4 regions of the Effusibacillus pohliae DSM 22757 genome follow, and region 2 is predicted to be linked to each of the others. Evidence: riboswitches for the same ligand, from Rfam matches in the RefSeq annotation. Region 2 holds a riboswitch; each other region holds the start of a gene.
What was found. Region 2 has a riboswitch for cyclic di-GMP ahead of C230_RS0103140 (DUF5317 family protein). Riboswitches for the same ligand answer to the same signal wherever they lie in the genome.

Region 1 (8,701 bases), on a different contig from region 2:
CGGTTTGCTTCGGGGTCGCCGTTGTACCGCACGCGGTCACTCCGACCATCACGCATCCGACAAGTCCGATCTGCAACGCCCTGCTTGCCTTCCGTTTCCAATTGCTCACCTGTCATCCCCCCGCTCTGTGCGGCATGATTTGGTTTTTGCTTTGTTGTTGTGATTTGTTGGACAAGTTTAGTGTACAGGCGGTCTGTAAACACAATGTGTCAGCGATGTAAACAAATTATGAAGACCGCCCTACAACACACTTATGTCCGCAACCGAAAAGATATTCGCTGCAAAACCATGAAAATGGCCGGAAACAACTGGGCGACAAGAATCGTCAGGCGGTCGGCGGCAGATACTATGCCCGATCAGTAAGACAAAATCAGGGAAGCGGAAAGGTAGTCGGCCATGGCAAAAGTGGGGCTTGCGCTGAGCGGTGGCGGCATCACGGGCAGCGCACACATCGGCGTTTTGCATGCGTTGGCAGAAGCGGGCATCCAGATCGACTGCATCGCAGGCAGCAGTTGCGGGGCGATCGTCGCCGCATTGTACGGATGGGGCTATTCTCCGTCGCAGCTGATCGATATGGTTCCTTCCATCAACAAGCGGTTTCTCGATTATGATTACAAAACGATTCTCCTGCGCTTGCTTTGGCCTCGCACCAAGCTGCTGGGCCTGATCAAGGGGGAACGGATTCACCGGCTGATTGCAGACAAGACCCGGCAGGCCCGGATGACCGACTTGAAAATGCCGGTCTCCATCACAGCCACCGATTTAACGCGGGCCAAACAGGTGCTCTTTGTCTCGCGGCCGTTGGCGAGGCCGCACGACGGTGTCGATCTGATTCACGAGATTCCGGTCGCCGACGCCGTTCAGGCGAGCCTTTCGATTCCTGTCGCGTTTCGGCCCGTTTTTTACAAAGACAGGGTGTACATTGACGGCGGCCTGTTGGACAATTGTCCGGTGTCCGCCGTGCGGGCGCTGGGAGCGGAAAAGGTGATTGCGGTTGATCTGGTGTTTGCCGACCCGGTCAATCGACCGTTTGACTCTCTCCAATCGATCCTGACCCGTGTCATCCACATCAACCTGGCTGCCAGATCGGCTTCCGCCACCCGGCAGGCGGACATCGTGCTGCGGCCGGATGTGCGCTCGATCGGCTTGTTCGATTTTTCCAAACTGTTCCACTGCATGGAATGCGGGTACGAACATACCCGTCAACGCATTGAAGAAATAAAAAAAGCGCTTGATACGCCGGATCCGCATCCGCCCGTTGCAAGCGCCTCCCGTTTGCTGCCGGTGTAATCACACACCACACTTCACGCCCCTGCACAGAGCGGGGGTGATCAGGACCCATTTTGAAAAAGGGGCACACGGGAAAGCCGGTTCACTTGTAATAAGGCAGAAAGGGGTGGCTAGCCCCCTCACACCGTTGTCGCCGCTGCTTCCGCCACTTCTTGTTCCGGGACGCCAACCGGAACGTAGTGAAACCCGTGCTGTTTCATCATGTGCGGAGCATACAAATTTCGGCCGTCAATCACCAGCGGATGGCGCATCAGACTTCTGATCTGTTGCAGGTCGAGCCCGTGGAATTCCTCCCACTCGGTCAGGATGACAACTGCATCCGCCCCGGTTACCGCCTGATACGCATCTGCCGCGGGCGTAAAGCAAAAATCATTTTTTAAGGATTCCATATTGACCGCCGGATCATATGCAACCACTTCCCCGCCCGCCTGCACGATCCGGGTGATGATGTCCAAAGCGGGAGCTTCCCTCACATCGTTTGTATTCGCCTTGAACGCCAATCCCAGCACGGCGATTGTTTTGCCCTGCACACCCCCCAGCCGATCCGCCAATTTTTGCACGATTCGTCCGCGCTGTTCCCGGTTGACGCGAAGCACCTCGCGAAATAGCGACACATCGACACCGTAATCCTTCCCAAGCGCCACGATCGCTTGCGTATCCTTCGGCAGGCAGGAGCCGCCAAAGCCGATGCCCGGCTGCAGATAGGCAGGACCAATCCGGCGGTCGAGCCCGATCCCGAGCGCCACCTGCTGAATATCGGCCCCCACTTGCTCGCACAGATTGGCGATCGTGTTGATATACGAAATTTTCATCGCCAAAAACGCGTTGGCCGCATATTTGATCATCTCGGCGCTCTGCCAGTCCGTAAACAGCAGCGGGCATGCGAGCGGTGCGAACAGTTGCTGCATCTTTCGCTTGGCCGCTTCCGTCCGGCAGCCGATCACCACCCGGTCCGGCGAGAGAAAATCGGCGATCGCCGTCCCCTGCCGCAAAAATTCGGGGGCGGCTACAACATCGAACCGGCTGCCTGGATGCCCGTTCAGAAAACGGGATACCGCCTGGCACGTCCCAATCGGCACGGTGCTTTTGATCGCCACCGTCAGATCGCCTTTTACACATTGTTTCAACGAATGGACCACATTCCAGAGAGCGGTCAGGTCCGGATGTCCATCATCCGCGGCAGGTGTGCCGACCGCGATGATCAGCAAGTCGAGTTCGCCGGCTGTCCGCGACAGATCGGTTGTGAACCGCAATCGTCCCGCTTGTCTGTTGCGTTCCACCATGTCCGCCAGCCCCGGCTCGTATACAGGCAGATCGCCCGCCCGGATGCGGCCGATTTTCTCCGCGTCATGGTCGACGCACACGACGTCATGCCCCCAATCGGCAAACACTGCCGCCGACACCAGACCGACATAACCAGCTCCTACGATGCCTATTTTCATCCGCATTTTCATCCCGCCCGTCGTTATGTGCTGTTCATTCATCTTCGACATCGGCGGGCCGTCTCCTACCAGGATGAAACAAAGACATTCTGCCACATCTTGGGAATGCAGGATTCTCTCAGCGTTGCGATGCCATCCGGATCGGAATGTGTCGCGGCGAATGCTGCAAAGCTTTCTCCATTACCGCTTCCGCGACCTCGGCTGCGGCAAACGGACGCCTGACGGATTCCATTTGCTGTCGCATGTTTTGTCTCCGCGAATCGTTTTCTAGCAGATCGCGCACCTGTTCCGCCCCCTCTTCCGGAGTCCCGACCGTCACCGCCACTCCCAACTCTGACATCAATTGCCCGTTGCGCCGTTCCTGCCCCGGAATCGGCGTATACAGCACCATCGGCAGCTTCATCGCCAACGCTTCCGCGATCGTCAGACCTCCCGGTTTGGTCACAAGCAGATCGCTCGTCGCCATCAGCTCCGCCACCTGCCGCGTATAACCGAGGATCCTCAGATTGGCCCGATTGCCATGCCGATTTCGCAGCTCCCGGCGAAGCGACCGGTTATATCCGGATATCACCGTAATCTCATGGCCTCCGTCCGACTCGATAATCCGTTCCACCATCGGCAGCAAGCCGATCCCGAGTCCGCCCCCCATGATCAACACGCGTTTGGCAGGTGCGAACAGGCCAGGTGTCGGCCCCGATAACCGCTCGACAAACGAGTTTGCGATCGGGATGCCTGTCACTCGCACTTCGCTGCTTCCTTTCAGCCGCTCCCCTAGTGCTTCCGCGACCGTTTGCACGGGCGTGCAATACAGGTCAATCCCCGGATGCGTCCAATACCCGTGCAGATCGAAATCGGTCAACACGGTACACAATGGAATGGAAAACCCTTTTCGTTTCATCTCCGCCAGCAAGCAGGCAGGCAAAGGATGTGTACATACGACGGCATCCGGTGCCAGCCGGCGCAGCCAGGCGATGACATCTTTTCGCAATACCGTGTAGACAATGAACCGGCCGAAACGATTGATCCGTTTTTCCCGTTGCCACTCATACCACTTGCCCCACCAGCCAGGTCGGTGCGCCAAAGTTTCCAGATACAGGGTGCGGGTCACTTTGGCCGTGCGCGGGCGAAACGTATCCAGCAGATTCAGTCTCGTAACGTGCACGTTCGGATACGCGGACAACAATGCCTCTTCAATGGCGCACGCAGCCCTTTCATGTCCCGTTCCAATCGATTCGGACAACAATACGATATGCGGCATCGGCTCTCCCCCAAGAGCAGATTTGGCGCTACACGAGCATCCAGGCGGTGCCGATCCCCAACGCGGCCCCGATCGTGACATCGGACGGATAATGCAATCCCAGATACACCCGGGAAACGGCAACGGCCGCAGCCAAACTGTAAAAAACAAGGATACATGCGGGGAGCGCAACCGATAAAACGGTCGCCATACAAAAAGCGGCCGTCGCGTGTCCGGAAGGAAACGATGCATCACGCAACAGTTTGCGGCCAGTGCAGACATCTTCCAGCACTTGATACGGCCTGGGCCTCGGCAAGATTTTTTTGCAAACGGCAACGATCAGATGACTGATTAGCAAACTCAGCGCCAGATGGATGCCCGTCTGCTGCCAGCGCACACCCCCTCCGACAAGCAAAATCAGAGTGAACCCGATGCACCAGACGGCTCCCCCAAGGTGGGTAATCAGCGGCATGACCCGATCGAGCAAGGGAAACCTTAACGAATGATTCATCCAGAAAAACGTCGTGACGTCCCCGCCGCGGATCCATTCGGCCACCCTCTGCATCCTGTTTGCCCCCTCTCTCTTGCTTTCTCCTTTTACCGTACCAGCCAAATATGAAGATTTGATAAAGGCTATATGAAAGCCGGATAAAAAAACCGGTATGTGAAATTTTTCCAACAAAAATTTTTCCAAGAAGGGAAATGCCGAGTGGAGCCCATTCGGATAGGCAAGCCGCTCCTGCAGGGAAAACCATGCAATCACGTGCCTACAAGGACCAAGAGGCCCCTCCGGGAAGAGGGGCCTCTTACAAGTGGGGTAGGGGGATTCCAAAAGGGCCAATGAGGAAACCTTTTGTGGGATTGAGCAATACACCCGGAACAATCAGCAGCCTGGCGGTCATAGCCTGCAAAGGCGTTAGACCCATAGCTTTGCGTCCCTGCCTTTCGACAGGTTTGCCCTTGATGATTGACTCATTCCTTGACTCTCATTTTACACCGTTCGACGAAGTCGTACATAGGACCTAGGGACTATTTTTCGACCTGATCCGACTTCATTCGACAATCGACACCAAACCAGGGACGACCTTCCGCGGATTCCGCCATCCGCGCAGATCGAACAGGATGAAAGGATTCTCCGGCCCGGTGTCCGACCAAACCTCGGCCACAATCTGCGTGTCGAACTGGTTTTTCGTCTCGATCAGTTCGATTCTCCCGTCTTTTTCCTGCATGCGGCGAACGATTTCGCAAGTCGCGTCCTGTGAACCGGTGTCAACCACCACCAGGCGCAATTCTTTTCGCGACATAAAGGATTTGTATGCAATCAAGCGAATAATTCCTTCCACGTAACCTTCCGCGTTGCAGACCATCAGCACCAAGGTAAGACTTCGGTCGAACGAAGACCGTGCATACACATACCGAACCAACTTGCACAGGCCGACAACGAAGCCGTAAGCAGCAAGCGTCCAAATCAAAAGGGCGAGCATGATCGACACCTCCTTGGTGGTGTCAATATATGCGCGCCCCTGTGCAGTCGTTCATCAAAGCCGCACCCAGCCGCGCCGGGCCGCCATGATGACCGCTTGTGTCCGGTCATCAACACCCAGCTTGCCCAGGATCGAGGAGACGTGATTTTTCACCGTTTTTTCCGAAATGAAGAGCGTCTCCCCAATCAACCGGTTGCTCTTCCCTTCCGCCATCAGGCGAAGGATTTCCATCTCCCGTTGCGTCAGCAGCTCCTGCCAGGAATCTTGTTCCAAAGCCGCCGCCGTTTCGTTATGTAAGACCGGCCCCTCAACCATTTTGTGGCTTAACCGTTTAAATTCGTCCAGCAATTTGGTGGTAACTTGCGGGTGGATAAAGGCGGTGCCGTTGGCCACCTGGCGAACCGCTTCGACCAACACTTCCGACTCTACGTCCTTCAGCAGATACCCGTTGGCGCCGGCGCGAATCGCTTCAAAAATATATGCTTCGTCATCATGAATGGACAAAATAAGAACCTTCACTCCAGGGTTCGCTTCTTTCACCAACCGGGTCGCTTCCACACCGCTTTTCTCCGGCATGTTGATATCCATCAGGATCACATCCGGCGACAAAGTGGCAGCCAGCAAAATGGCCTGTTTCCCATCGGTCGCTTCACCGATAATTTGAAAATCTTCTTCCAGTTCAAAAATCCGCCTCAATCCCTGGCGAAACAGTGTGTGATCGTCTGCAAGAACGACCTTGATCGGACTCCGAGGACTCAACTTTACTTGCCTCCTTGATTTGATATCGGCAGAGTAATGATCACCTTGGTTCCCTCACCGACTTTTGACCGGAACTCCACCTGCCCCCCAAGCAGTTGAATCCTTTCTTGGATCCCCAACAGCCCATAATGGCCCTGCTCCCGCTTGCCGCGCGTCTGATTCATGTCAAACCCTTTTCCATTGTCCAGAATGTGGACGATCACATGCGGCTGGTCGGTTTCCAGCTTGACAGTGGCAACAGAAGCTTCCGCATGTTTCCATATATTATTCAGCGCTTCCTGCACGGAACGAAAAATCGCCACCTCCAACGGGGCGGGCAACCTCCGCTCCTCTCCGATCAACACGAAATCCGTCTGGATGCCGTGTTTTTCCTGGAATTTTGCAAGATAGCGACGCAAGGTGGGAGCCAGTCCCAAATCGTCCAGCTCCATTGGGCGAAGATCAAAAATAATCTGACGAACCTCCGCGAGGCAGTCGCGCACCATCCCCTTCAGTTCGGCCAGCTCGCTGCGAACCCGGTCGATGTCTCGATCGATCATCTTTTCAGCGATTTCCGATCGCAACACGACGTTCGCCATCATCTGGGCCGGGCCGTCGTGAATCTCCCGTGCCACGCGCCGGCGTTCTTCTTCCTGCGCCTGGATGACGCGGATGCCAAGGTACTGTTTTTCCTCCATCGTTTGCAGCATGGCCCCGATTTCCTGCTGCTCTCCCGACAGATAGTTGAACGCAACGCTCAACTGGGTGATCAGACCTTCGGCCTTTTTGACCAACTCCCCCAAATTTTTCAAACGCTGGGACAGATCGTCCCGCCTGACACGCAGTTGCGTTTCCCGTTCCCGCACGACCAGGAGTTCGGTTTGCAGCCGCTGCGCTTCGTCATACACTTCCTTGATCTGGCGGTCGGAATATTTCGCAAAGCTCTTGCTGACCAGCACCAAACGCTGCTTCGCTTTACGCAACGCCGACTCGAGACGATCGACTTCCTGCACCGTTTCGTACACCTGCATCTGCACCGCCGCCACGTCCCGCTCCAATGCCTGGTATTCCTTGCGCGACGCTTCCGCGATTTCATAGATCTGGTGCTTGCTTTGCTCGATCGCCCGCAAAGTCGACGAAATCGCATGATCGAGGATCCGGGTGTCAAGAGCGACAGACACGTACCGAACCTCCTCTAATTCTTTTGACCTATGTATTCCATAAACAAGACCTATTTTCCTGCTGACTGGATGTATTTTTTTGGCGCACAAAAAACTGAGGACACGGTGGAAGCCGTGCCCTCAAATGCAATGGGGTAAGGGTGATACATTATACGGTTCGCAAGCGCCTGACCGTATTTGGGGGTGTCCCAAAAAATTTTTTGACCGCTTCCAAGCAACCGCGTATCAACAACAGCTGGCTACAGACCGGCTTTCGCGCGGAGGATGTCCGCTTTGTCCGTTCTTTCCCAGGGCAAATCGAGATCGCTCCGACCGAAATGTCCGTACGCCGCCGTTTGCCGATAGATCGGACGCCGCAGATCCAGTTCCCTGATAATACCCGCCGGCCGCAGATCGAAGTGCTCCTGCACGAGCCGGACGATCAGGTCTTCCGCCACCTTGCCAGTGCCGAACGTATCGACCATGATCGAAACGGGGCGGGCAACGCCGATCGCGTAGGCCAACTGAACCTCGCACTTGTCCGCCAGGCCGGCCGCCACGATGTTTTTGGCAACGTAACGGGCGGCGTACGCTGCGGAGCGGTCCACTTTTGTCGGGTCCTTACCCGAGAATGCACCGCCGCCGTGGCGTGCGTATCCGCCGTAGGTGTCGACGATGATTTTGCGGCCGGTGAGGCCGGCATCCCCTTGCGGTCCGCCGATCACAAAGCGACCGGTCGGGTTGATGAAATATTTTGTATCGCCACTCAGCAAATGAGCCGGGACAACCGGTTTGATGACATGTTCATGCAAATCTTTCTCGATTTGCTCACGCGATGCGTCTTCCGCGTGCTGCGTCGAGATGACGATCGTATCGATGCGGACCGGCTTGTCCCCTTCATACTCGACCGTCACCTGGGTTTTTCCGTCGGGGCGAAGGTAATCGAGCGTTCCGTTTTTTCGGACTTCACTCAGCCGGCGGGCCAGCTTGTGTGCGAGCGAAATCGGCAGCGGCATCAATTCTTCCGTTTCATTCACCGCAAAGCCGAACATCAAGCCTTGGTCACCGGCGCCGATCGCTTCGATTTCTTCCTCGGTCATCTGGCCTTCCCGCGCTTCCAGCGCCCGGTTGACGCCCATCGCGATATCGGGCGACTGCTCGTCAATCGACGTGATCACCGCGCACGTATCGGCGTCAAAACCGTATTTTGCCCGGGTGTATCCGATTTCGCGAATCGTATCGCGAACCACTTTCGGGATGTCAACGTATGTATTGGTCGTGATTTCACCGGCTACCAGGACAAGACCGGTCGTTACCGAAGTCTCGCAGGCAACGCGGGCATTCGGGTCT
Region 2 (6,274 bases):
GTTTCGTCATTGGAATGCCTTTTCATAATATGATCCAAGTGGTTACAGAGGGCCAGAATGCGGGCTTCCAAAGGAATCTCTGCACCTTTTAACCCTTTTGGGAATCCTTTTCCATCCCATTGTTCGTGGTGATAAAGAATCCATTCATCAAATTTTTTGTTCGGAAAAATCGAACGAATAATTTCGGCTCCTCTTTCACAATGAGTTTGATACTCTTTCTCTTCTGAAAGTGTAAGGGCACCGCGTTTCCGGAACACATGTACGGGTAGTAATGACTTTCCAATGTCATGGATAATTGCCATTTGAATCAAGTCGTGCTTTTTATTCTTTGGATAACGCAAATGCTCAATTAACATATCACAGATAATCCCGACGCGGGTACCGTGACCGGAGAGCTCGCCCGTTATCCTGTTTTCTAAGATCCGAATGAATTCTTTAGACGTATCCTGTCGTATACCAATTTGCTTGATATATTGAGTGGAGAAAAGTAGTACGACCAGGATGAAGAAGGTTGTATATAAAACTTCTCTTATGAGATCACTTGAATTTTGAGCATAAAGAAAACGTGAAACCACGATCGAGCTAACGAGAATCGGAACGATTAATTCCCGCAACTTAATGGGAAAATTATGAAACAAAGGTACCCCCATCACCGATCGATGAATCCCTGCTATCAGCAATGAGTTGGTCAGCTCATTTGCTGCCGACGCTAAAAATACCTGAAAAAATGTATTAAATTCTGTAAGTCGAATCGTCTCCAATGCCACAGATGCACTCAGAAAGTACATTCCTACAGTGACAAAATATCGAAACCACTTAACGTTTCGGATCGAACGATATCTTTTTATAAAGCTCAAAAGTGTACTGATAACAATCGTGACTGCACAGGCCGGCAGTCCGAATTTAAATAAAATACAGATATATCCAATAGCACTTGCGCTATAGTCATCTCCACTAATTAGTTTTATTGGGAAGAGTTCTAAAATAATAATAAACGAGGTGAATAGTATAAATTCTAAATAACTGTCGGCATGAAAATACAATATCCCCTCAAACAACGCATACAATCCAATGATAAATAAAGATCCCGTGTACCAGTTTAAATCTCTCATTCATCCCACCCCTTCCTCCTTGAATTCTTTATGATGAAAAGTATTAGTCCGATTCCAATAACAAGATCCCCAATACTTAAAACATAGTTCCTTCCGAGTGGTGTTATAAATGGAATCCAATCTCCCAACCACCAAAAAGGTGAGGTTTTCATCAGCTGGTGACGAGAATCGGAGTCAAAACCCATGTCCTCAAAGCCTGCTAATCTCATCGCGGTTTCAGATACAGGCATCAATCCTCCATGCAGAAGAAGGGACAAAACGTTCAGCAACGTTCCAGAAAATATCCATTTTACGCCGTACAAATGTCGATTCAGGAACAGACTAACGAGCATTCCCAAAAATGTAATGCCTAGCAATACGGGATGCTGTGAGTTTGTTTGGACCGCCAGAATTGCAAGTACCAACTGAATCAGAAAACAACCAATCATAACATATGGAACTTTGAATCTGATATTGAAAACAATCGAAACAGGGTTTCTTTTGAAAAGCAACGCCAAGCCAATTCCAGCAATGACAAAATAAATCATGGAAACCACTCGCCTTCAGTTAGTACTAAAGAAAGAACCGGGAGGAGAAGCTCCGCCCAGTTCTTTCTTCCGACACTTAGAACCATGGTTTGTTAATGATCGTTGCAAGTGCCATTGCAGTAAGTGCTGCGAGCGTTACGAAAGCAGAAGCCTTCTTCATCGCTTTCCCCTCCTTTCGGTAGCTGGCTGACATAGCAGGTATTCACCCGCCGTAGCCCCTATAGCTTTGCGTCCCCCGGTTTCCCAGAGTTTGCCTTTATCGTTCGGGGATTACCCGACATATATATGGTTTGACATTTCTATCAAAATTCCTTCTTTATCGACTAGCCAGCAAATCCTCCAGTCCAATAATCAAGAAAATTTCCTGTATTTCTTCATTTATATTTATAAATTTATATTCTGTTTCTTGTTCTTTTAACGTGCGTATTAAGTTTAACAATGATCCGATTCCTGTGGAATCGATAAACACCACATTCTTCATGTCCACACACACCATCGTTACAGACGTCAGATCCATCGCCGCAATGGTTTCCTCGAAAACGTCAACCCCCGAAATGTCCAAGGCGCCGTTCAATTGAATGTTGAACACATCATTTTCCCAATTTGTTTGGATACCCAACACATTTACACCCCACTATAGATAAGTTCATATTCCCGGTTTAGTCTTACGTGCAAAGGACCTGTCTCTTCAATAAACTTTTTAGAAACTGTCGATATTTTCACGACGGTATCCGGATACACGCGTTCCGTTTTTATAAATCCTTCTGCGCTTTTAACCCAAACCTCTGTCAAACTTCCTCCTTTTGAACCAATCTCACTGGCTACAACGCTGTTCCCTGCCTGTACCTTTCCTCCACGCAATGTTTCTGCTTTCATACTTCCTTTGCAATAAATGTCCGATCCATAGCAAAATCGCTCAACCACAACATCCCAAGCCGATTTGATGGAACTGTTGGTTAGGCTTTGCACCTGGATATTCATTTTTTTGTTGGAATCAAATTCGACTGCAGAAATTACATTTTCCATGTACTTCACTACAGAATCGAGTTGATCCAATGTCTTGATAAGCGGATGAAAATACAGAAATGACTTTTCGAGAAAATCGACCACTTGGAAAGTATCCTCATCAAAACTATCCTTCTCGTCCTTGATAACAGTACCCACTTCCCGAATCAGAACTGGCAGCTTCTTAAATTTGATTTCGGTTAGCAGCTTTAACAACGGTTGCAAACCCTTTTTTCCGATGTCTGATTTTGTGAAAGCACGGTTGGTTCCCAATTGTTTAACAACCACAATTAATTTTACTAGATCGTCACGTATTTCTTTAAATTTAGGAAGCATGTCGTCCCAAAACAAGTTGGAATACCCGCAGATGATTGTCGAACCAACCGCGGAACCATTGATTTTCGCATCCCCGCCTGTTTTTACCGTAGCATTTGAAACACTTCCCATAATATAGAGGTTGCCGCCCGCTTCTACGTACATCCCTTCCTCCACATCGCCAAGAATATACACATCCCCGCGGAAACGGATGTTCCCTGAATCCATGTTTACGTTCCCACGGTGTATGAATTGAGGAAGAATGCTGAAACACAGTGTATTATTGGAACGCCGGTCAATCTTGATGCGACCCGACCTGGTAGCCACTATCTTTCGGTCCAGTCCATAAACGGTTGTACCTTCACCGGCTATTACCGTAAGCTCCTTTACCTGAGGGACAGGCACCGTTTCCCCAAACACGTTCCACCCGCTGGTCCCAGGTTTAGCTGGAGTCGGGCGCCCTATGATTTCTCCCGCTCCAATACTTGGCAAACTGAAACGCTCTTTCCAATCGATACTTTCAGAGAGAATCAATTGGTCTTTCTGTTTTTTGAGCTTCTCATGAAACAGCTCAAATCCGCCGTCCTCTCCCGGAACTGGCTCAATTCCTTTCGCTATTACCGTGGTAACAGGTTCCTGTGACTGGCAGACACGTTCGATCTCATCATAATCGATCCCAAATCGAACTCCAATTTCTTTAAGTTTATCTAAAATATAGAATTCTGTAAAATCATTTTTTGCGATTTTTGTTTCAACCACTTCAAGTACAAGTTCTCGACTCGGCGGTAAATCTTTAAGCTCTCTAATTATGTAATAACCTGGAACAAACTCCAATAGAACGTGCATCTTATCATCGGAAACAGTTAATTTTAACGTAGAATCGACTACCTCTTCTTCTAATCGGACATCAATTTGATCTTCTTCTGTTACAATGACAGTTCCTCTAGCAGGTTGTCCATTGATTAAGACTGTAGCACCCTCGCAAATGGTTAGCAGAGGATAATGGTATTCCCCGTTTTTGCAGAAAATCTTGCCATCTTTAACCCAAGCTGTTCCTTCTGGAGCTTCAATTGAAAGCTCCTTCTTCGAATTAGAGACTGTCTCTAACAGCGTGCCTGGCGAAGGCATCTGTAACCACATTTCTGTTTCCTTCCCTTTCTTTTGTGGCCTTACATCTGAAACAGCAATTTCAGTAAATTGCTTATTGATATCAGTTGCGATTTCTGACTTTCTCTTTACAGTCGCTTGAATGACAACCGGTCTATGAAAGAAAAGACCTCGCCGCCCTTGATCGATCACTTCGAATTCGATTTCTTCTTTGGATACTTGTAGTTGCCTCGCCGCCCGTCGAACTGCTTTCTCCACAGTTTTTCCACGACTGACAATTACTCCGAACAACAGTTAACTTCTCCTTTCTCGCAGCGGATCGCTATGACTGTGACATCATCTCGTTTAAAATCTTGAGAGTACTGCTTTACGTCGCTGGTGATCGATTGAATCAGATCATCCATGGTTTGGTCTTTGTTTTTCGAAATCACTTGCATCAAACGGTCGTAACCATACTGCTGCCTATATGTATCCATCGCTTCAAAAATCCCGTCGGTACACCCGACTATTAAGTCACCTTTTGACAGTAAAATAGAATAATCCTTATACTCACGATTTCTCAAAATTCCGATTACAGTGCCTTTCCCTTCAAGTCGTTCAGGAAAATCTCGGTTCTTTCTCATTAGGATGGGACTTGGATGTCCAGCAGATGTATATAGAAACTCGGCCGAGTTAGTATCAAACATTCCACAAAACAAGGAAGCAAACGCCCGTAAACGTGTCAGATCCTTGTGAAGCGAGTTGTTCAGTTCAAACACCAGTTTTCCAGGACTAGCACAAGTACGTGTTAAACATCTGACCGTTGAACGTAACAAGACCATCAGAAGAAATGCAGGTATTCCCTTGCCCATTACATCACCAATGAACACCCAATATCGGCCGTTTCGTTCGTCATGTATAAAATCGTAATAATCTCCACTCAGATGAAAGGAGGGAATCGAAACTCCGACACAGGAAAGAGCGTCACAGTACGGTACATCATCGTGTAAAAGCATTTGCTGTATAAATTGCGCTGCTTGAACTTCCTCTTTAGCACTTTCGACTGTAAACATATATTTTTCAAATTGATATTGAAGTTCATTTGTTCTCATGAGCATTACCTTCCTCCAAATCACCCAACGCCTCAAATATTCCCATTTCATCTAAAATTTCATATATTATGTCCGGTAAGGATCGGAGTTTAAGATTACGTCCCTCTTCCCGAAACTCCATGATTTTTCGAACTAAAAGCCCAATTCCTGTTGAATCGATAAATGTAACTTTATTGAAATCTAGTACTACGGTTTGTTGCTTGATCCCATCAATTTCAGCTAATAATTGATTTACCGTTCCAATATCTACTTCCCCTTCAACATGAATTATAGTCAAACCGTCCAATATATCCCTAACCTTAAGTTTAAAATCCATAACGTCACCCAATTTTAATGAATTTGAATAATTCCAGGCATATACTGTTTGTATAAATTGAATTTTTAATATTTTCTTGAAACCAGCTATAAGATTGTGCCTTTTGAAAGTGCAAATGGATGGCCAAGAAGGAATCCCTGACCATATGGAATACCGAGTTCAACTAAAATCACTCTTTGTTTCTCTCTTTCGACCCCTTCCGCGATAAGCTGGGTTTTCACTTTCTCGGCAAACGCCACCAAACCCGCGATTACCCTGCGGGCCTGTTTGGATGTTTCCAGTGAAACAATGATGGACCGATCCAGCTTTATAAATTCAGGCTGCAATGCTTCTACCAACCAAAAATTCGAAAATCCCGTTCCAAAGTCATCAAGTGCAATCTTCACTCCATGTTTACGTAACACAGACAATTCCCTTTTTAAAGACTTAAGATCATCGATGTGAGTCTGTTCTGTAATTTCCAATACTAACTGTTGAAGCGGAAGTTCAAGCTTCGTTATATCTTCAAAAATAGCCCCTGTTTGTAATGCGCGAGGATGACAATTGAGAAACAACAGAGCATTTTGAATGATCGCTCGGGCTTTCTTAATCGCAATATCCCTTGCTTTAAAATCCAATAATATCTGCTGTTCTTCTGATTGATCAAATAATGCAGAAGGTAGAAGACACTTTCCTGAGCGAGTCCTCCCTCGAATCAATGCTTCAAATGCAAAGTTTGTTTGAGGTTCGGTTAATGGAACAATTCTCTGATATAGGGGGAATAGTTCAATGGTACTCCATCGATCCCCATTCATGTCTGCA
Region 3 (8,701 bases), on a different contig from region 2:
CGGCCATTGGATTTGGGGTACCGACGGCTGGTTGGCCAAGCTGGGAATGAAAGATTTCGCCGGATCGGCGGCGATTCACGCGATGGCCGGTTTTGCGGCGCTGGCGGCTGCGGTGGCGGTGGGGGCACGGATCGGCAAGTTCAACGAGGATGGCTCGGCCAATCCGATTGCTCCGAGCAATATCCCGCTGGCTGCGGTCGGCACGTTTGTCCTCTGGTTTGGATGGTTCGGGTTCAATGCCGGCAGCACATTAAACGCGACGGCCTCCAACATCGGTTCGATTGCCATGGTTACCTTGCTCGCGTCGGCGGCCGGCGGCGCTTCCGCCATGCTCTATACGCTTTTCAAAACGGGAAAAGCGGATCCTGCCTTCACCATTAACGGCGTGCTCGCCGGATTGGTTGCGATTACGGCGGGATGTGCATACGTCAGCTTGTGGAGCGGATTGGTGATCGGGGCGCTGGGAGGCATTCTGATGATCTGGGCGACTGGCTGGGTGGAGCGGGCGAAGGTGGATGATCCGGTCGGCGCAGTGGCCGTTCACGGATTCACCGGAGCGTTCGGCGCCATCGCCGTGGGACTGTTTGCCACCGAAGGCGGGCTGTTGACGACGGGCAGTTGGAAATTGTTCGGGGTGCAGGCGCTCGGCACGGTTGCGGTCAGCCTGTGGGGATATGTCGCGACCGCCGGCGCTCTCAAGTTTATCGATCAGTTGGTACCGATCCGCGTTTCGGTGGAAGAGGAATTGACCGGCCTCGATTTGAGCTATCACGGAACGGCGGCGTACCATGAGCTAAATGCGGATATTCCGGTGTTCCCACTCGAGGTGCAGCGTGTACAGCAGGAAACGGGCGCGGAGACGGTCGGAGCTTGACTCTACACGCGTTTCCACCAGCGATACGCGGTCACTTGTCGCAGGACTTGTGCGAGTTGTTCGAGGGCCGTTACAACCCCAGCATGCGCAGTTCCTGTTTGACCCATTGGTTCACTTTGTGCAGTGCGGTTTCCGACAGTTTCTCATTCTGCGTAAAAATCGGGCCGACAGGACTGCTGGTGACACAGAACAGATTGTTCAACACATGACGATATCGGCCGTATGTACGAAGCGTGAATAGCGTGTTCGGGGTTTTTGCTTCAAAAAACAGGATCACTTCTTGCGCGTCCGGCAACGAGGCGGGATGGGATTTCAAGGTAAGCTTCTTGTCCTGGTTGATGTACCCGGCGTGGATGGAAAGCCCGGGATCTGAGTAGAGTTCTTTCAGAAAAATCACTTCGTACACCGGTATCAGCCTTTCCGTATCGCATACTGAAACTGTATGAGTCAATTTTATATGAGACAAACCCGTTCGTACAGAACGGAAAAACCCGCAGCCAGTGGCTTGCGGGTTTTTTGCCAAGCAGATTATACGTCCAGGTATTTGGCCAGTTGTTCATCTGTTGCCCGGCTGCCGACGAGGAACTCTCCGAATTCGCCGAAGCGTGCGCTGACCTCGTCGAAACGCATTTCGTACACGATTTTCTTGAACTGGACCGGATCATCGGCAAACAGGGTGACGCCCCATTCCCAGTCGTCGAGGCCGGTTGAGCCGGAGATGATTTGCGTCACTTTGCCGGCGTATTTGCGGCCGGTCAATCCGTGTGCCCGCATCAGGTCACGGCGCTGTTCCATCGGCAGCATGTACCAGTTGTCGCTGCCTTCCCGTTTTTTGTTCATCGGGTAGAAGCAGACATGTTTTGTCTTTGGCAAAATTGGGTAGAGCCGGTTTCGGACCGCCGGATCTTCGTACGGGTCAACGCCTTCTTTCGGCAGGTAGTTGCCCAATTCGACAACCGACACGTAGGAGTAGGCCGGCAGCAAACATTCGGCGAACCGGGTTTTGTTCAGCGCCGTCTCCAACTCGGTCAGTTCTTCCAATGTAGGACGGAGGTTCAAAAACAGCAAATCCGCTTTTTGCCCGACGATTGTGAACGTGCCGGTGCTGCCGTTTTTCTGTTCCTCTATGGCAGACCATTCGCGCATCAACGTGAACAGTTCGTCGAGCGCCGCCTGCCGCTCCTCGTTCGACAGTGCTTTCCAGGCTGCCCAATCGATCGTCCGGAAATCGTGCAGCACAAACCAGCCGTCCAATGTATGTAATACTTCGCTCATCTCACTTCACCCCTTCTGTGTCGTTCGGGAATAAAGTATATCACACTTGCCGCGCACCCGCCATTCACAGTAAGTTCATTTGCTAACAGAGGGTGTTTAGGGTATAAAGGAAATGATTGTGAAACTACATAAAGTGGTGAAGCGGATGTTATTTAACGATACGTTTTTGCGGGCATGCCGAAAAGAACGAGTGGAACATGTTCCCGTTTGGTATATGCGGCAGGCGGGGCGCTATCAGCCGGAATACCGGAAAATCCGTGAAAAATACAGTCTGATGGAGATCTGCGAGATTCCGGAAGTGTGCGCGGAGGTCACGCTGCTGCCGGTGCGCCAGCTGAACACCGATGCGGCGATCCTCTTTTCCGATATTATGATCCCCGTCAAGGCGATGGGGATGGAGGTCGACATCAAGGGCGGTTACGGCCCGGTCATCGCCAATCCGATCAAGCAAGCGGCCGATGTGGAGCGACTGCGCGACCTTGACCCGGAAGCAGATTTGCCGAACACGATGGAGGCCATCCGGATTTTGCACCGGGAATTGAACGTGCCGTTGATCGGATTCGCCGGTGCGCCGTTTACACTGGCCAGTTACATGATCGAGGGCGGACCGTCGAAAAACTACCACAAAACGAAGCAAATGATGTACGCGGCGCCGGAAGTTTGGAACGCCCTGATGGACAAGCTCGGCAATATGATCGTTACCTATATGAAAGCGCAGGTGGCGGCAGGGGCGCAAGCGGTGCAGATTTTTGACAGCTGGATCGGCAGCTTGTCGCCCAGCGACTATCGCCAGTACGTGTTTCCGACGATGCGGCGGATTTTTGAAAATCTACAGGGCATCGGCGCCCCGATGATCTACTTTGGCATTAACACCGGCGAACTGCTGCCCGTGTGGAAAGAACTGGCCGTCGATGTGATCGGTGTCGATTGGCGGGTGCCGCTCGATGCGGCTCGCGCCCGCGTCGGTACGAAGTTTGCGCTGCAGGGGAACCTGGATCCCGCTGTGCTGTTGGCTCCCTGGCCGGTGATTGAGCAGAAAGCGCGGGAAATCCTCGATCTGGGTATGGTGGAGCCTGGGTATATTTTCAATCTGGGGCATGGCATTTTCCCGGAAGTGAAAGTGGAGACGCTCAAGCGGCTGACCGAATTCATTCATCGCTACAGCTCCGCGAAACTTCAGGCGTAGAGAGGCGGTTTGCATGAGCAAAAAAACGATCGGCGTGCTGGCGATGGCCTACGGAACACCTGCCAGTCTGGACGAAGCGGAAGCTTATTACACCCATATTCGGCGGGGACGGAAGCCATCGCCCGAACAACTGCAAGAGTTGATCGACCGCTATGTGAAGATCGGAGGAGTGTCTCCGTTAAACGAGATCACCCGCAAACAGACGGAAGGGCTGGAACGCATTCTGAATCAAACCAGCCGTAATCTCGCATACCGCGTTTATATGGGGATGAAGCATGCCAATCCTTTTATTGAGGATGCGGTCAAGCAAATGGCGGAGGATGGGATTCGGGAGGCGGTCGGGCTGGTGTTTGCGCCCCATTATTCGATGATGAGCATCGGCGCATACATGGAGGCGGCAAAAAAAGGAGCAGAGCAGTTCGGCGGACCATCGTTTACGTTTGTAATGCAGTGGCACATGCAGCCGCAATTTTTGCAGGCTGTGGCAAGACGATTGCAGGCGGCGATGAATCGTTTTCCGGCGGGGGAACGGGAGCAGGTCCGGCTGTTGTTTACTGCACACAGCCTGCCCGAGCGGATTTTGCAGATGAACGACCCGTATCCGCAGCAGCTGCGGGAAACGGCGGCCAAGCTGGCGGAGATGATCGGCCATGCCAACTGGGGATTCGCTTGGCAGAGCGCCGGCCGCACGCCAGAACCCTGGCTGGGTCCCGATGTGCTGGACGTCCTCAGGCAGCTGGCGAAGCAGGGAACCCGGTCCGTGCTGATTTGCCCGGTCGGGTTTGTCGCAGACCATTTGGAAATTCTCTACGACATTGATGTCGAATGTCAGGCGTTGGCAAGCGAACTGGGAATGACGATGGTACGCACCGCGATGCTGAACGCGGACGAAGATTTTCTGCAAGCGTTGGCGGCGGTGGTGTGGGAACATACGAAGAGGGAATGATCGGGATGGCGGAAAAAACGGTCATCGTGATTGGCGGCGGCATTACAGGTCTGAGTGCTGCTTACTATTTGCAAAAACAGGCCCGGGCGCAAGGTGTGCCGCTGCGCGTGCAGCTGTTTGAACGGGATGCCCGCGTCGGGGGCAAGGTCGACACGGAGCTTTTTGACGGTTTTGTTGTGGAAAAGGGGCCTGATTCGTTTCTCGCTCGCAAGGCCGCGGCCGTTCACCTGTGCCGGGAACTGGGGTTGCAAGACGACCTGGTCGGGACGAACCCGCGCGCCAAAAAAACGTATATTTGGCATGGAGGCAAGCTGCACCGGATTCCGGACGGGTTAAACATCGGCATTCCGACGCAGTTCGTGCCGTTTGCTACCACCGGGCTGCTGTCGGTGTCCGGCAAGCTGCGGGCGGCGATGGATCTGGTACTGCCCCGCAGCGACGATTCCGGCGACCGGTCGTTGGGCGGCTTCCTCGCCCGCAGGCTGGGGGACGAAGTGGTCGACCGGATGGCGGAACCGCTGCTCGCCGGGATTTATGCGGGGGATTCCCGCAATTTGAGCCTGCGAGCGACGTTCCCGCAGTTTGAGCAGTTGGAGAAACAATACGGTAGCCTGATCCGCGGCATGCTGGCCCAGGCGAAAGCAGCGGGTAAACGGGCTGTTCCTGGCGCCGGTCCCGCGCCGGTATCCGAAACCGGAAGGGCTCCTGCGGTGGAAGGTTCTGCATCAGTCAGGGAGAAATCGCTGCCGCAGTCCGTTTTTTTGTCGCTGCGCGGCGGGTTGATCCAATTGGTAAATCGGCTGGCCGAGGTGCTGGGGCCCGGTGTGATCCATACTTCCACCGCTGTACGGGAGATCAGGCAGGTGACGGTTGATCAGCCCGGGGCGATGCTGACCGCTGATCAGGCGGAAGCCATGCTGTCACGTGATCAGACGGGCGCAAGCACCGGCGACATCCGTCCACCCGCAAGATATCGGGTGATGATGGAAACTGGCGATGTGTTTGAAGCGGATGCGGTTGTGGTGACCATCCCGGCGTATGATGCCGCCCGGATTTTGCCGCAGTCGTTTGAACCTGCCACCGTTCTCGGGAAGATCCCCTATGCATCGGTCGCGACGGTGGCGATGGCGTTTCACGCCTCGTCGATTGTGCATCCGTTGGACGGAACCGGATTCGTGGTGCCGAAACAGGAAGGGCGGAACATCACCGCCTGCACCTGGGTGTCGTCCAAATGGCTGCACACAGCGCCGAAGGACAAAGTGCTGCTGCGGTGTTATGTCGGACGGGCTGGGGAAGAAGCGATCGTCGACGAACCGGATGAATCGATCCTGCGCAAGGTGAGGCAAGATCTGAACGACTCGATGGGCATTCAGGTTGACCCGATTTTTACGCGTATCACGCGCTGGCGAAGATCGATGCCCCAGTACACGGTAGGACACCTGGAGCGGCTGGATGCGTTTCAAAAGGAAGTGAAGAGGCAATTTCCGGGCCTCTTTTTTGCCGGTGCCGGCCATACCGGTCTTGGCATACCGGATTGCATTCAGCAGGGAAAAAACACGGCGGAGCAGGCGATTGAACACTTGGCTCTGTGATCCGACTTGCAGGTGGAAGCAGCTTCCTTTCGGGGAAGCTTTTTATTTTTGTGGGAAAGGTCAAAATTTTTATTTGTTTCTTGCAGGAATCTGCTTGATAATGTCGAATTATGGTAGTGAATGCTCCTTCAAGCAAACGACAAAGGCAAACTTCGGGAAACTGAAGGACGCAAAGCTAAAGGGGCTACGGCAGGCGTGCCTGCTAAGCTTGCCAGCTGTCGAAAGGAGGGAAGGGCAAATGAAAAAACTGAATTCTCTTGCAATAGTCACAGCTCTTGCCGCAACCACACTCGAACTGATGGTAGAACCTTGGTTATAAGCAAATGCATCGAAAGAACTGGGAATTCCCGGTTCTTTCTTTTTTTGTAGAAGGATATATATTTATTTCAACAGGTTTGTTATGATAAATGTGTGCATATTATTGGGGGGCAAGGCAATTGAAGGAAGTAAACGCGTATACGGGTCTGCTGTTTATAGCTGGTATCTACGCCTTCTTTCATATGATTGTACAGTTTCCGCCTGTTGACTGGCTTCAGTTTCTGCTTGTTTTGGGATTAGTGGTTCTTTTTGACCTTTGTCCCGTTAAACTTCCGAACGGAATTGAATATCGGGCCAGCATCATCGGCTTTTTGTTAATGCTGTTTAACTTCGGTGTTTCTGCGTGTATAGCGTCATTTATGATCAGCGCGTTGTTGTTAAGCTGGAAAATCTACGAATCGGTTCGCAAGATCAATTGGTTTCGTTATTTCGTCACGATCGGAATGTATTTTGTGTGCACTTTGTTTTCCCTCGCCATGATGAAATCTGCGGAGCATTGGCCATCTTTTTTGCAAGTTTTGTTCACTGCCGCCGCGTTTGAGATTGCCAACCAACTCTTGTTGGTTGCCATTCGCAGAACGGTAATAGGAGGCTACGATTTCAACAAAGTCATTTTGAAGCTTTTCGTTCTGCTTGTTCCGACCTTGATCAGCACATTGGTGATCGTCCAGTTCTTGTATGCGGGCAGTTTGCAAAAATGGGTTTTTGAAGTATTGTATACTGCGGTCTTTTCCATCATCATTATTTACTTTTCCACAGAATTTACGAAAGAGATCGAAACCCGCAAACAGACGGAGGAAGCGTTGCGGGCTGCGCAGCAGGACCTGCAGGATACGCTCAAGTATCAACAAGGCATGACATTCAAGTTCAAACGAGTGAACGGTCGGTTTATTCATACGATGAGTGATGGAGAATTGTTATACAAACTGGGATTTGCTCCGGACGATGTGATCGGCAAGGAATTGAAAGAATTTCTGCCGAAGGACATGGCCGCCCGCCAGGAAGAATATTACTGGCGGGCTTGGCAAGGGGAAGAGAACGTGATCTATGAAGGAGAGAACAACGGTATCACGTATGTAACTTCTTTGCGGCCGATCAAGCGGGACGGGCAAGTGGTGGAAGTGATTGCGTCTTGTGTCGACATTACGGAGCTGAAAAAAGCGGAGGAATTGCTGCGCAAGTCGGATAAGCTGGCGGTGGCTGGCCAGCTGGCGGCGGGCATTGCGCATGAAATCCGGAATCCGCTTACATCGCTCCGGGGTTTCGTGCAACTGCTGCAAAAAGGCGTCAACAAGGAAGCGTACACAGATGTCATGTTATCGGAGATCGACCGGATGGATTCGATCATCCGGGAATTTTTGATACTTGCCAAACCGCATGCCACTTCCTTCAAACTGACCAATATGACCGCCCTGCTGGAACAGACGGTCACCTTGTTCAACTCGCAGGCGATCATGAAGAATGTGCAGATTCGCAGTTTGCTTGAACCGGACATCCCGCTGGTGATGTGCGATGCGAACCAGTTGAAACAGGTGTTCATCAACATCCTGCAAAATGCGATCGATTCGATGCCAAACGGTGGCGTCATTCAGATTGTCGCAAAGGCGGAACCGCCTGATCAAATCCTGATCCGGTTTGTTGACAGCGGCATCGGCATCCCGCAGGAACGGCTCGAAAAGCTGGGGGAACCGTTTTACAGTACGAAAGAAAAAGGCACCGGGCTAGGGCTGATGATCAGTTACAAAATCATTGAAGAGCACAACGGGAAGATCAAAATTGAAAGTGAAGTCTGCAAGGGGACGGTGGTTGAGATCGTGATCCCGATCGGCCATCCGCCTGCATCCGCCGGGCAGAGGTAAGCGGACGATTGCGAATGCGCACAATCAGGTAAGATCTCAATGTCTCTCAATGTCTCTTGCACGTGGACAGAGACGCGTGCTATACTGTTTTCAAATCTTTGGAAGGGTGCCTAGGGATCCGACGAAGCGGCTGCTTCGGATCGAACCAAGCGGCACCGGGTGCATCGAGGGAATGCACTTACACCGTAGGGATAAAAGACCTCGGCAAGTTCCATGTGTTTGGGGAACGGGCCGAGGTCTTTCGTTATGTATCGGGCTGAAGGGGGAAAGACAGATGTCCGACGATTTTTTTGACGTCGCACGACGCGGGAGATATTGAACAGTTGTGCAAACGGGCGATCGTGATTGACCGCGGGCGCGTCATCCTAGACGAATCGGTCGCCCACATGAAACGGGAGTATCTGCAGATGAAGGCAATCAACCTGAAGCTGCGGGAAGCCGGGCCAGACATTGTGCGCTGTCGGGCGTGTCGGTCGTAAAAAAAAAAGGCACCGGCATCAAGCTGTCGATCAACACGCGGGTGCAAACGATCAACTTTCAGTTTTTTATTACGCTGATCACGTTTATGACGTATCCGACCGATATTTTTCGCGGCTTTGGGCGAATCGTTCTGTTTACCGTGATCCCGACCGGATTTGTTTCCTATATGCC
Region 4 (6,363 bases), on a different contig from region 2:
CACAATGCCGTTATCCTGCAATTTATCAAGCAGTACGGCAGCCTCGGCGCGAGTGAGAACCCGTTCCGGCTTGAACGATCCGTCTCCGTACCCGTGAATCAATTCATATTTGACGGCCGTCGCCACATACGGACGCAGCACGGGCGCGATTTGCTGCCAATCTTTCGGGAATTTTTCTTGCAGGAGCTGATCGGCTTCAGCGGCATTCAGCTGCTTCATATCCGGGTTGAGCTTGAGCAGGATTTTCACCAGCGTGACGGTCACGTCCTCCCGACGGGCACCTTCGTTCGGTTTAAAGAGCAAACCGCCATCCAGCGCCCGGAACGCATCGAAGTACTCTTTCGCCGCTTCCACATACTTGAATTCCCAGTCCGTGGGAGCCACGTCTTCAAAGTCCTGCGTGGTGGATGTGGTTTGCAAATGGAAGTATTTAGTGACCATCGTCGCGAATTCAGCCCGTGTCACTTTACCGTTCGGGTCAAAGTGGCGATTTCCTTTGCCTTTCACAACCCCTTTTTTCACGAGATCCTTAATGAATTTTTCCGCCCAGTGGCCGCGGACATCATCCAATTCAACCGTTTCGTTCGTCACGTTCGTGGTGTTGTTGATGGTGATCGTTTGCTGCGCTTGGTTATTCCCGACGATCGAAATGTTGCCATTCCCCTGTGCAAACGCCGGGAGCGTGCCGAACGAGAGTGTGGAGACCACTGAAAGAGCCATCAAGGTTTTTTTCATTCACAATCACCTCTACTGTAGTTTTTTGGTATATATAGGTAAGTCTATTATTGAATTCGTAACCAGGTAGAGTTTTATGGGGGTAGGATTGGCTTGGCATATAGTCTTTTCACATTATATTTGTTTCAATCCGGCATTATAGAGAGAATGTTCCGATCAACCGTTTGCCCTGGTTGAACGCCTCATAGACGCGAATAGTCACATTGTAATTGTTGTAACGGGACCAAATCAGATTATTGAAAGTGATGTATTGGTCTCCATCCCCGAGCACCGGCACGGACGAATTTGCGCTCGCTCCGATCGCATACCTCGTTTGAGCTACCGTTGTCCCGTTGCCGTCAATAACCTCAAAAATCAGGTCAGTATTATTTGGATATGCATTGTAGCCCGAATCTTTTGTCGTGGTCACATGGACTTTGTAAACCTGCGCATAGGCTTTGTAGTCATAGCTCCAGAATGTTACCTGACTCAACTGAACGTGATAAGGCATCAGATCGAAAACAGGCGAGTCCGCCGAAGTATACACTTTGGGTGTAACGGTCGATGGCTTTCCCACGGAAAACGACGCCCATGTTTTAAACTGTGCCGGAAACACGGAAAAATCGGCCTTTGTCAGATTTAATGTCATATCTTCTACCGAGATGCCTTTCGGGATCATCGCGTAATACTGCAGTATTCCGGTCGTTTTCGGCTGTACCTCGGAGTCGTATCCCTGCGGAACATATACGAATCCTTTATATTTGCCGCCGTCCCGGCTGACAAACTCCGGCTGATACCCGAAGAAACTGAACGATTGAGTATCGTCATTGCGAACCGCAACAGATACCTGAACCAGATTGGAATCCCCCGCGTCGAACACCGCGGAGCGAACTTCGGTAAACGTAACGGGAAGATCAGGTTCCGGACGAACCGCCTGTGACAATCCGGCGCCCGGTTTGGTTCCCACCCAGATCGTCCGATTCGGTCCATCCCATTCCACCGGGTATCCCAATGCCTCGGAAACGTATTTCACCGGCACATAAGTGGTTCCCTCATAGTTGAAAGCGATAGGAACTTGCGCAACTCCGTTCGAAAAGGTCCCGCCCGCGGGCGTCTTGTCCACCCCGTTGATCATCAACTTGACTTGTGAGATCACAACCTGCAACGATTCTGCACCTGCCGCCACAGGCGCGGTGATCAGGCTACCCAACACCATGCCGCCTGCCAACCAGACAATCGGTTTTCGCATCCGCTTTCACTCCTTTGTCTCCGTTTCACTATGACTTCTTCTCGCAATCCGGATCTTTGCTTGGATAAAGTGGAGCGCTCGTTTTCGATGCCTTTTCACCCGCTTTCAGGCTGTGCTGATGAAACGCGTTTTGTGGTATTTCCTTCCGATAACCAAAAATTCGAGTTGGACTGGTTCTTTTCCTTCAAGCGCAGGCATCCAAACGGTGACAAAACTATGTAAAAAAATTGATCCCCCCAGCAGGAGGATCCTTCGTCCCAGTTGTTCGCTTTATTCAGCTACTCTTCAGATCTTTTGTCAGTTCCCGATATTGCTTGAGTTTGTTCTCGATTTGAGACAGATATTCCTTATGTTTCTCTTCGATTTGCTGCTTTGTCAGGTTCTGTTCCGTTACATTAATCAAAAACGTATAGATATTAAATCGAACATTTGACGCAAGCGCAACGCCTTCCTTGAAGGTTTTCGACTCCCGGTCAACCGTCGAAAGCGGATTTTCTTGAGTGAACTTTTTATATTCATCCCAGTTTTTCTTCATTTGATCCCGAAGGGGAGTCATCTGTTTCTTGAATTCGTCCACCTTGATCGCGCCTTTTTCCAATTGATCATATCGTACCTGTATGTCAGCAAATATCTTTTCCGCCTCTTGCGTCAATTGTTCTTCTTTTGTGTTGAAAGCAGCCAAACTCACATGCGCCGGTTCGGTATGGGAATGCACATAGATGCCCACTCCGACTCCCAACACGATGACAAGCAACAGAATCCACAGATAGTTCTTCCGAACTTTCATAAGCCACCTCCCCTCGTAAATTGAATCAGATGAGAGTAAAATTTTCAATACCAGTGTAACTGATCTGGCGGGACAGACCAAGCCCATAAAATAACCGATAAAATAAGACAACCTGGCGCACATGCGCAACAGGTTGCCTGGAGAAAAGTTATTTTACAATCACCATTTTGGCGTTTGCGTCCCACTGTACCTGATGCCCGAGAAATTCGGAAATAAAGCGGACCGGCACCACCGTGCGGGAATCGGCTATTTGCGCGGGCACATCAATCGTCGCGGTTTGACCGTTGACCTTGATCGTCTTGCTTCCGATCGGAAGCTCAATCGTGATATCGCCCTTGCGAATCGTAACCGTTTGCGTTTCTCCGTTCCATTTCACGTCGGCTCCCAATGCTTCCGAAACAGCGCGAACCGGGATCAAGGTGCGCCCGTCCTTGATAAAAGGCTGCACGTCAAAATTCGGCCGCTTGCCCTGCACATACACTTTCACCTGTTCGGTGTCGCCCTTGTCTTGAAAAACTTTACTCAACAAGTCGTACAACTTGTCCGATTTCGGATTCTTGGCAAGCGCCGCTTCGACAGCTGTCTCCGCCTCATCCTGTTTCTTGTCCTTCAGCTTCAATGTCACCAGAACCTGAACTTGATCCTCGGTTGCCGTCCCGGAATTCACTTCGGAGTCAAGTTGCGTTTCCACCGCATTCTTTGCGTCGTCGTCAGAGGACGCCAGTCCATCCTGCTTCAGCTTATCGATTAATTTTTCAATCACGGCATTCAACGTATCGTCACTTGCTTGCCCATTTCCATCCTGCAAAGCCTTCAGAAGGCTTTCGAGCGCTCGCTTGATCCCCTTGCCCTTGCCGCCATGCTCATGATCCTGATCGTCCTTCTCTTCATCATCCTGCTTGTTTTTTCCATTCCCGTCGTCGTCTTCCTCATCGGATTGGTTTCCGGATGTTGTGGAAGACGTTGTGGAAGATTGTGTTGAGCCGGATGTTTGAGAGGGATTCGTCGTTGGATCGGTTGTTGTAGTTGTAGTTGTAGTTGTAGACGTAGAACTCTGCGTGGTCGTGGCAGAACTCGTTACAGACGAACCGGTTGCGGTGCTGATCGCGGTCGCCGTTTCCGCCCGTGCAATCAGCGCTGCCGGCGAGAGGGCGAGTGTCATCACAAGAGCTGTTGTCCAAACCAATTTTTTCTTCATTGTTCCACACACTCCTTTTTGAACAAAAATAAAATCTGCCACTTGGCAGACACAGAAGTGTGCTACCACTGTGGCGGCCCGGCTGCCATAGGATGTTCCCCCCATCCCGTAGGCCCGCAGCTTTGCGTCATCGCCTTTCGGCGATTTTGCCCTTTCAGTGAGAATATTTTACTTTCATTAGAATTTATACTACATTACAAGCAACCAATTCATGAGTCTTTCGTCCTATTCTATTTCTTACGTTTTGTAAATCCCAAATCGAATTGCCCGCTCCCATCGCTATGACGCATCCTTCCCGAAAGATGCAGTGTTAAAGTGACGAGATCAGCGCTCCGCCCAACGCTCCTGTTAATACGACTGTCCAAGGCGGCAATTTCCAAAACACAAGCATTCCAAATAGGATGGTGGCAAGCGCAAAATCGGCCGGCGCCAATATGGAGCTTATCCAAATCGGGTTATAGAGAGCCGCAAGCAGAACGCCCACGACAGCCGCATTGATACCGATTAACGCTCCTTGAATTTTGGGCTTTCTTCGAAGTGTGTCCCAAAAAGGCAATGTTCCAATCACAAGCAGAAATGCAGGAAGGAAAATCGCCACCGTTGCTATGAAAGCCCCAAACCCTCCTCCCATCGTCGCCCCTAAATATGAAGCGAATGTGAATAATGGGCCTGGCACTGCCTGTGTGGCACCATATCCAGCAAGGAAAGCTTCCTTGCTCACCCAACCAGTCGGTACAAGTTCTCTTTCCAGCAAAGGCAATACAACGTGTCCCCCGCCGAACACAAGCGAACCGGCCCTGTAAAAACTGTCAAATACCTTCACCCATACAAATTGCGTCAACCCACGCAATACAGGCAAAGCAGCCAGTAACCCAAAAAATAAACCCAAACACACAATCCCCACATGACGGTTGATTGGAACACAAATGTTGGGCTGATCAGGTGTATGTTCCGACTTATAGAGAAACAATCCTACAACTCCCGCTGAAACAATAAGCAGAACTTGGCTAACTGCGGTTGGCCACAAAAGAGAGATGACCGCCGCTACCATCGCTATGGTTGCCCTGTTGCGATCAGGCGCCAGCTTTTGCCCCATTCCCAACACTGCATGGGCAACAATCGCAACGGCCACTATCTTCAAACCATGTATCCATCCCGCATTTCCTACATCGAAACCTTGCAACAGGAATGCAAAAAGCACCAAAACAATCACGGATGGCAAGGTAAATCCGATGAACGAAGCAACACCGCCAAGCAGCCCTGCTCGCATAACCCCTATTGCAATACCTACTTGACTGCTTGCGGGGCCAGGCAAGAACTGGCAAAGAGCAACCAAGTCTGCATAGCTGCGTTCATCCAACCACTTTCTTTGCCGGACATACTCATCATGAAAATACCCCAAGTGGGCAATAGGCCCCCCAAATGAAGTAAGCCCCAATTTCAAAGATACACGTAATACTTCGGCCCACGATTTCCAGCATCTTGGCAGATTCACTTAAATTTCACACCTCGCCGCTGGAATTTCCCGATTGGTCAAGTGACTTTCTTTTACTCAAGGAAATACAAACTGAGATAGGGAGGCCAAGCCTCCCCAGTTTTTTCACACACTATCGCACGAACAACCGACGTATTAATTTGTACCCGACAAACAACAGCAGCAAATCAAACAAGAGCCCCCAAAAAGAGAACCCGTAGCCAAATCCGCCAAACGGATGGAGCATGTGACCAAACAGCGAACTCATGAGCGCTCCTGCCGCCATCCCACCCAGAAAATGCCCCAACCCGCCGCCAAACCACGACGATTTGGGCTGCTGATACGGTTGTTGATACGGTTGCGGGGTGGACGGTTTTTGTGTCACATTGCTCGAAGGGCTCTTTTGACCGGAACTGTAAACTCCTGATCCGGACTGACTCGTGGAATCGCCCTTGTAGGTGGAGCCGGAGCTGATGGATGACTTCACTCCGCCACTAAATGAACCGGATGTCGAGGATTTCGCTTCCGACACCGCAGAAAAACCCATAACCAGCGCAAGCGCAAGGAAAAGAGACACGAGCTTTTTCATCGAAAATCCCTCCAATCGTTATCGCACTTCAATTTCGGCAGAGAATCCTTTGCCTTCTTCAAAGAACAGTTCAATGAGAAGCCGTTGCGGGTCAAAGTTGTGGTAGTCCCGCAGATAAATGGCAACCCCATCAATGAGATCCTGCTCACTGATCGGATACTTGTAAAGCCCATTGTCAACCGATGCAGTGGCGGAAAACCCTTTTCCCTCTTCGTAAAACAGTTCCGCCTGCACCTGTTCCGGACGTTTTTCATATCGCCAGGCCGTGAATACACAAACCGAATCAATCAGGTCTTGTTCGTTGAAGCAGAGTTTCATCGATCACACCCCCGTTATAATTGATGTTGCTGTT

Region 1: another riboswitch for cyclic di-GMP. It lies ahead of C230_RS0111325 (phosphatase PAP2 family protein); the one in region 2 lies ahead of C230_RS0103140 (DUF5317 family protein).
Region 3: another riboswitch for cyclic di-GMP. It lies ahead of C230_RS21195 (ATP-binding protein); the one in region 2 lies ahead of C230_RS0103140 (DUF5317 family protein).
Region 4: another riboswitch for cyclic di-GMP. It lies ahead of C230_RS21685 (copper amine oxidase N-terminal domain-containing protein); the one in region 2 lies ahead of C230_RS0103140 (DUF5317 family protein).

What each region holds. Positions count from the first base shown of each region.
Region 1 covers NZ_AQXL01000124.1:36,189-44,889, reverse strand. The annotation lists gene C230_RS0111345 (ABC transporter substrate-binding protein) at 1-109, opposite strand, end outside; gene C230_RS20190 (patatin-like phospholipase family protein) at 397-1,290, shown strand; gene C230_RS0111335 (UDP-glucose dehydrogenase family protein) at 1,410-2,783, opposite strand; gene C230_RS0111330 (MGDG synthase family glycosyltransferase) at 2,851-3,990, opposite strand; gene C230_RS0111325 (phosphatase PAP2 family protein) at 4,019-4,534, opposite strand; cyclic di-GMP riboswitch class I at 4,852-4,938, opposite strand; gene C230_RS0111320 (glycosyltransferase) at 5,022-5,453, opposite strand; gene C230_RS0111315 (response regulator) at 5,508-6,212, opposite strand; gene C230_RS0111310 (sensor histidine kinase) at 6,215-7,372, opposite strand; gene metK (methionine adenosyltransferase) at 7,612-8,701, opposite strand, start outside.
Region 2 covers NZ_AQXL01000091.1:165-6,438, forward strand. The annotation lists partial or broken gene C230_RS19235 (HD-GYP domain-containing protein) at 1-1,112, opposite strand, end outside; gene C230_RS0103140 (DUF5317 family protein) at 1,109-1,639, opposite strand; cyclic di-GMP riboswitch class I at 1,814-1,904, opposite strand; gene C230_RS0103150 (STAS domain-containing protein) at 1,956-2,261, opposite strand; gene C230_RS0103155 (flagellar assembly protein A) at 2,264-4,357, opposite strand; gene C230_RS0103160 (PP2C family protein-serine/threonine phosphatase) at 4,345-5,157, opposite strand; gene C230_RS0103165 (STAS domain-containing protein) at 5,144-5,473, opposite strand; gene C230_RS0103170 (EAL domain-containing protein) at 5,560-6,267, opposite strand; gene C230_RS23815 (aspartyl-phosphate phosphatase Spo0E family protein) at 6,264-6,274, opposite strand, start outside.
Region 3 covers NZ_AQXL01000094.1:9,520-18,220, forward strand. The annotation lists gene C230_RS0103500 (ammonium transporter) at 1-874, shown strand, start outside; gene C230_RS0103505 (hypothetical protein) at 945-1,280, opposite strand; gene hemQ (hydrogen peroxide-dependent heme synthase) at 1,403-2,149, opposite strand; gene hemE (uroporphyrinogen decarboxylase) at 2,262-3,335, shown strand; gene hemH (ferrochelatase) at 3,349-4,281, shown strand; gene hemG (protoporphyrinogen oxidase) at 4,257-5,873, shown strand; cyclic di-GMP riboswitch class I at 6,008-6,096, shown strand; gene C230_RS21195 (ATP-binding protein) at 6,311-8,050, shown strand; gene C230_RS23310 (hypothetical protein) at 8,341-8,529, shown strand; gene C230_RS0103545 (ABC-2 family transporter protein) at 8,517-8,701, shown strand, end outside.
Region 4 covers NZ_AQXL01000064.1:290-6,652, forward strand. The annotation lists gene C230_RS21135 (S-layer homology domain-containing protein) at 1-735, opposite strand, end outside; gene C230_RS0101260 (stalk domain-containing protein) at 872-1,963, opposite strand; gene C230_RS0101265 (hypothetical protein) at 2,238-2,750, opposite strand; gene C230_RS21685 (copper amine oxidase N-terminal domain-containing protein) at 2,899-3,948, opposite strand; cyclic di-GMP riboswitch class I at 4,018-4,109, opposite strand; gene C230_RS0101275 (chromate transporter) at 4,259-5,443, opposite strand; gene C230_RS0101280 (hypothetical protein) at 5,556-6,011, opposite strand; gene C230_RS0101285 (DUF2653 family protein) at 6,030-6,329, opposite strand.